2 regions of the Effusibacillus consociatus genome follow, and region 2 is predicted to be linked to the other one. Evidence: riboswitches for the same ligand, from Rfam matches in the RefSeq annotation. Region 2 holds a riboswitch; the other holds the start of a gene.
What was found. Region 2 has a riboswitch for glycine ahead of ACFO8Q_RS18590 (ACT domain-containing protein). Riboswitches for the same ligand answer to the same signal wherever they lie in the genome.

Region 1 (3,394 bases), on a different contig from region 2:
ATCGTACCGCGTGTGGCCATATTATAGATAAATACGTCCCGTTCCTGGCCCAGACGGTGAACCCGTCCAATCCGCTGCTCGATGCGCATCGGATTCCAAGGCAGGTCGAAGTTGATCACCTGGTTGCAAAATTGCAGGTTGATCCCCTCACCGCCGGCTTCCGTTGCTACCATCACCTGAGCCCTTTTTTCAAAAAGATCCTGCATCCAATCTTTCTTGCTTCTTTTAAAACCGCCCCGAAACGGAATCGCCCGGATGCCCGCTTGTTCGAGCATGTAGATGAGATATTCCTGGGTGGCCCGATATTCGGTAAAGATAATCACTTTGTCATTGCAGGATCTCACAATGTCGATTACGGTTTTTCCTTTTGTGTATTCTTCGAGCGGGATTTCTCCGCACATTTTATACAGCTGTTCGATTCTTGTCTTTAAAGAGTCGGATGTTTTGGGGTCCTTATGCATTCTTTCAAGTGTCGGCATTGCGGCATAAGGGGTGGAACAGATCTCCCTTTGCAGGGTGATCAGCGGCAGGACATTGCCTCGTTCTGCCCGCCGTTTCAAATATTCTTCTCTCACAAAATACGAAACGGCATCGTATAATTCGCGTTCCTTCGGCGAGAGTTCAAGCGGAATGGAAGTCACTTTTCGTTGGGTGAAAAAAACGCCCCCTTCACTGCGCTTGTTTCGAATCATCACCTGCGACAAAGCATCTTTTAATTCACCGGGGTTTTTGGGTTTGCGTTTCTCTTCCATGAAGGTGGATGTAAAGTGCTGGGCGCTTCCCAGTTGCCCCGGTTTTAACAGAGTAATCAGGTTGTACAATTCCTTCATATCATTCTGTATCGGAGTTGCGGTCAGTAACAATAAGTATTTCTTTCTTAATTGATTGATCAGTTCCCAGTTTTTCGTTTTCCGATTTTTGAGCTTGTGGGCCTCATCAACGATTACCAGGTCCCAATCCTGTTCCAGGACAATGCTCCGATGCGGATCTCGCTTGGTTGTGTCGATTGAGGCTACTACTACGTCATAGGTTGTCCAACACCATTCTTTGCGTTGGGCTGCCGCTTTTATATTGAACTTTTCATTTAACTCCCGGGTCCATTGCAGAACAAGAGAAGCGGGCACGAGAATCAGAGTCTTTTTTACCAAACCTCTCATGATATATTCCTTCATGATCAAACCGGCTTCGATCGTTTTTCCCAAGCCGACTTCATCTGCGAGTATGGCGCGACCCTGTAATTCATTGAGTACCCGTTTGGCTGTTGCCACTTGATGCGGGTAGGGGACGACCGCGGGAATGTGCTCGAGGCAAAGCAATTGGTCAAAGGTAGGAGCCACCTTTGTTTCCTCGGCTTCCCTTATCAATTGGAACAGGGTCCAGTGATTCCAATTTTCGTTTTCTACTCTTTCCAGGAACTGTTGGAACAGATTATCATCTATGGTGCACTCCGGTGCCTCATGGATCGGAGGGTTCGTTAAAGAATCCAGTTTCAAGGAGTTCACCCCTTGTGGTATAATAATGCTGCAATAGAGTGTGCTAGTTTTTGGAATTTTATACGCGCGGATGATTGTTGCGGGAGAGAACGACATTTCGTCGCCGAAGGAGCAAGTGGGGGTTGCCCGAATCTCCATGAATCTCTCAGGCAGAAGTACCGCAATCAGGACGCAACTCTGGAGAGAGCCGGATTACATAGGCCACCCAAGGGGCAACTTCAATTGAAGGGAACTCTCAGGTAGCGGGGACAGAGACACTAGGGGAAATTTTCCCTAAGTGTCTCTTTTTTCTTGCCCAAAAAAGGGAAACATACTTTGGAAAAACAATTTTTCGGAAGATTTTTTAGGGGGTTGAATGATGGCAGAGTTAAAACGTACACCGTTGTTTCCTGTATATGCGGAGTATGGCGGAAAAACGATCGACTTCGGGGGGTGGGAACTCCCGGTTCAATTTTCCGGCATTTTGCAGGAGCATGAAGCGGTTCGCACCCGGGCGGGACTGTTTGACGTGTCCCACATGGGGGAAATTGAAGTAAAAGGTCCGGATGCATTGTCCAATATCCAAAATTGGATTACCAATGACGCGTCCAAAATTGAGATTGGCCAGGCATTATACTCTCCTATGTGCTATCCGGATGGAGGGTGTGTGGATGATCTTCTGGTCTACCGGCTCGGCACTGACCATTATCTGCTGGTCGTGAACGCGGCTAATATTGAGAAAGATTTTGAATGGGTCAAGCAAAACGCATCGGGAAACGTCGAGATCACGAATCTGTCGGAGCAGATAGCCCAACTCGCGCTGCAAGGTCCCCTTTCGGAATCGATCCTTCAAAAGCTGACCGATTATGACCTATCAACGGTCAAATACTATTGGTTTGCCCAGGACGTGACCGCAGCAGGGTACAAATGTCTCGTATCCCGAACCGGATATACCGGCGAGGACGGGTTTGAAATCTATGTCGATGCTGAACATGCGGCAGATCTCTGGAAAGCCATTCTGAATGCAGGAAAAGCAGAAGAAATTGTCCCTGTGGGTCTGGGAGCCCGTGACACGTTGCGGTTTGAAGCAAGATTGCCTCTCTACGGGCAGGAAATCAGTTCGTCCATTTCGCCGTTGGAAGCGGGTCTCGGAATGTTTGTGAAGCTCGACAAGGGCGGCTTTATAGGCCGGGATGCGTTGGCCAAGCAAAAAGAAGAAGGACCGAAGCGCAAACTTGTAGGCTTCGAAATGATCGAGCGGGGCATTCCGCGCACACACTATGAAGTGCAGGTTGACGGGCGGAAGATTGGTGAAGTTACAACAGGTACCATGGGGCCGACCGTAAAGAAAAATATCGGACTTGCATTGATCGAATCTGACTATGCAAAAATCGGTCAGGAGCTTGACGTCATTATCCGAAATAAACCGGTGAAAGGCGTAATTGTCAAGACCCCATTTTATAAAAGAGCAAAGTAAATAACCTCAAACAAATTAAGGAGTTTTGGAGGCGAAACATTGAAAAAGCACAGCTATATCCCCAACACAGAAGCAGACCGCAAGACGATGCTCGATTCACTGGGGCTTCAAAATGTGGAAGACCTGTTTTCTGATATTCCCGAGTCGGTGAGGTTAAAAAGGGAACTGAACCTTCCGCCGGCCTGGTCGGAAATTGAATTAAACCGGAATTTTGCCGCAATGGCCAACAAGAATGCCAACCTGGAAGAGTATGTTTCCTTCTTGGGAGCCGGTGCCTACCAGCATTATATACCTTCCGTTGTAGACGCAATCATTAGCCGTTCTGAATTTTACACGGCGTATACTCCTTACCAACCTGAAATTTCGCAGGGCATCCTGCAAGCGATCTTCGAATACCAGACAATGGTATGTGAATTGACCGGAATGGATGTGTCGAATGCATCCA
Region 2 (3,394 bases):
AATACAGCATGGATTTGATCAATCAGTTGTCGAGCTTCGTTCGTTTCGCAAACCTCAATGATCATCCGCTGCATACCCCCATCCCATTTGATTCCTTCGTTGGTCAGCGTCAGCAGGTTGTGTGCTTGATTACTTAATTGGTCAGCGATTGTATGGGGGCCGGAATACGCCCTCCCCGCCTTGCAAACCCTTGTGAGGAGAACGGGATCATTTCCATCACAGGAGCCCTTCCCAATAATCCGCCAAACTCTACCATTTGACCAGCTGTGGCACCGGGAACAGGAATCACGCGAACGGCCGTTGTTTTTTTGTTGATCATCCCGATTGCCATCTCATCGGCAATCAAACCGGACAGCGTTTCGGCAGTCGTGTCGCCGGGAACGGCTATCATGTCAAGTCCCACCGAACAGACGCAGGTCATCGCTTCGAGCTTGGAAAGACTCAACGCTCCGGCTTCGACTGCCGCAATCATTCCATTGTCCTCGGACACCGGGATAAATGCTCCAGATAGTCCGCCTGGGTACGAAGTAGCCATCGCGCCGCCTTTTTTCACCGCATCGTTCAGCAGAGCCAATGCGGCAGTTGTGCCATGTGTACCGCATCGTTCCAATCCCATAGCCTCCAAGATCTGTGCAACACTGTCGCCCATGGCGTTTGTCGGAGCGAGGGAAAGGTCAATGATGCCGAAAGGTACGCCGAGTTCTGCAGCCGCTTTTCGGCCTGCCAATTCTCCCACACGGGTGATCTTGAATGCGGTGCGTTTGATCGTTTCCGCTATCGTGCCAAAATCGGCGCCATTTTCCAACCGTTTCAAAGCGGATAGGACAACTCCCGGACCGCTGACTCCCACGTTGATGACAGCATCAGGCTCCCCGAACCCATGAAAGGCACCCGCCATAAAAGGGTTATCCTCGACCGGATTGCAGAACACAACCAGCTTGGCGGCTCCAATTCCGCTTCGATCGGAAGTCTGTTCTGCGACGTCTTTGATAGTTCGTCCCATCAGGTACACTGCGTCCATGTTGATCCCCGCTTTGGTGGACGCGACGGATACGGAGGAACAGACCCGATTTGTCCTGGAGAGGGCATCGGGCAGTGATTGGATCAACGCCTGGGCAGAAGGAGTCATTCCTTTGTGAACAAGGGCCGAGTACCCACCCAGAAAATCGACTCCCAGCTCTGCGGCCGATTCATCCAATTGCATGGCGATTTCAACATAGCCATCCTTATCAAAACCGGGGAGTGCGTGGGCGATTGGAGTGACCGAAATTCTCTTGTTTACCACCGGTATTCCAATCTCTCGTTCAATGCTTTGAACGACTGGAACCAGACGGGATGCATATCGAAGAATCTTGTCCCGCACCCGGTTTTTTGTCGCAGTTAATGTATCGGCACGGCAATCATCGAGGTGAATTCCCATGGTGACAGTTCGAATATCAAGATGCTCCGTTTCGACCATGCGAATGGTTTCCAGTACTTCCTGTTCCGTATAGCTCATGCTCTCACCCCGCTTAAATCCGGTGCATCGAGCGGAACAACTCTTCGCTCTGCACGGTAATTTTAACACCAAGCCCAAGGCCTACTTCATCCAGAATCGATTGCAGTTCCTGAATCGAACAAACCGATTGCTTCAGATCGGCTACCAGGATCATCGTAAAGAATTCCCCGACAATTGTCTGCCGGATATCAAGAATGTTGACCTTATTGGTGGCCAATGTTTGGGTAACCCCGGCAATAATACCGATTCGGTCAATCCCTACAACTGTGATCAATGCTCGTTGTTCCATGGTGTCTCTCCTTATCATGTGCTTGTTATGAAAAAAAGACCATTCAAGCGAATGGTCAAAGAAGCCACGAATAGAAAACGTCTGCAGAAGACGACTGAAGTCCGTGCACTCCTCTGTCCTTTTGCCTGAGAGTTTCGCGTAATCGCTTGCCCCTTCGGCGCCCTGAGCAGGGTCTCTCCAGAGGTTCGTCCCGTAACGGTTGACCGAAATGTGCGGTATTTCCGAAACGTTCATCCGACCTGATTGCATACTACCAGTCTCTTTGCTGTCCGTCAATCAAATCTTATTCCCTTAGAATGGGCGGAAAATCATATTTTCAATTTTTACCGGTTGGGATATAATAAAAGCAAATCAACACGAATGAGATTTCACGGAACTGAATAGGTGCGGATGACTGCTGTGGGAGAGACCGAACAACCGTTCGGCACCGAAGGGGCAAGTCCCAAAAATTCCTTGGGACCAATCTCTCAGGTAAAGAGGACTGCAGCGGGACGCCACTCTGGAGAGAGCCATGAGCCACCAAAGGGGAAAACTCCCGGAAGACGAAGGGAGTTAAACTTTCCGGTAAAAGGACAGAGAAGGGTAGAAACTCTACCCTTTCCTGTCCTTGTTGTATTTTGAAGGACAGAGAGGGTAGATCATTCTACCCTTATTCTGTCCTTCTTTTCTTTAGTCGATATTTAAAATCCTGCGTCGTTCTGGAGGGGTGTTGGTATGGAATACAACAGTTGTTTCGACATTATTGGTCCAATAATGGTAGGCCCGTCGAGTTCTCATACCGCCGGTGCGGTAACGATTGGAAATTTTGTATATCAGATTCTGAATGGAGTACCGGATCGGGTAGAAATTACATTCTTCGGCTCTTTTTCTCAAACCTACAGAGGACATGGCACGGATAAAGCAATTATTGGCGGATTGTTGGGGATGGGCACCGATGATTTGAGAATCAAACAGGCGTTGGAGTTGGCTGAGGAGCATGGCATGAAGATGATGTTCAGGCTGGAAGAAGAATGCCCCTATTTTGACCATCCCAACACCGTTCTCATCCGGGCGGAAAAGGGGAAAGAGTCTGTCGTGGTGGGGGGTGTATCCCTGGGGGGAGGACTCTCCAAGGTGTTCTTGATTGATGAAATTCAGGTTGACATTCCTTTGAATGCGCCCCGTTCAGTTGTTCTTCACAAGGGAAATCTAACACGCAAGATACATTTCAGGTGAGGTAGGTGAATACAGCATGGATTTTAAGTCGATGGCGGAGCTCCTGGATCACTGCGAACGGAAAAAAAGGAGCATTGCCGAAGTCATGCTCGATGTGGAAGCAAGCAAGACAGGCCGCTCCAAGGCAACCATAATCGAAATGATGAAGCAGCGTCTGATGAAAATGAAGGACGCTGTTGATGCAGGAGTGTCGGACCGATCAACGGCGCCAAGCGGAATCTCCGGCGGAGATGCCTGCCTGATGGGACATTATAAGGACAAAGGCGAGTACCTTTCGGGAAGCTTTATTGTCGATGCGATGCGTTTCTCGTTTGCCACTTCCGAAACCAATGCCCGAATGGGGGTAATCGTTGCGACTCCGACCGCCGGAGCAGCGGGGATTCTTCCCGGAT

Region 1: another riboswitch for glycine. It lies ahead of gcvT (glycine cleavage system aminomethyltransferase GcvT); the one in region 2 lies ahead of ACFO8Q_RS18590 (ACT domain-containing protein).

What each region holds. Positions count from the first base shown of each region.
Region 1 covers NZ_JBHSHC010000119.1:16,982-20,375, forward strand. Annotated here, with positions in the region: gene ACFO8Q_RS17375 (DEAD/DEAH box helicase) at 1-1,493, opposite strand, end outside; glycine riboswitch at 1,564-1,664, shown strand; gene gcvT (glycine cleavage system aminomethyltransferase GcvT) at 1,852-2,949, shown strand; gene gcvPA (aminomethyl-transferring glycine dehydrogenase subunit GcvPA) at 2,989-3,394, shown strand, end outside.
Region 2 covers NZ_JBHSHC010000128.1:13,703-17,096, reverse strand. Annotated here, with positions in the region: gene ACFO8Q_RS18600 (DUF1450 domain-containing protein) at 1-74, opposite strand, end outside; gene ACFO8Q_RS18595 (PFL family protein) at 134-1,498, opposite strand; gene ACFO8Q_RS18590 (ACT domain-containing protein) at 1,512-1,787, opposite strand; glycine riboswitch at 1,891-1,978, opposite strand; glycine riboswitch at 2,178-2,281, shown strand; gene ACFO8Q_RS18585 (serine dehydratase beta chain) at 2,502-3,002, shown strand; gene sdaAA (L-serine ammonia-lyase, iron-sulfur-dependent, subunit alpha) at 3,019-3,394, shown strand, end outside.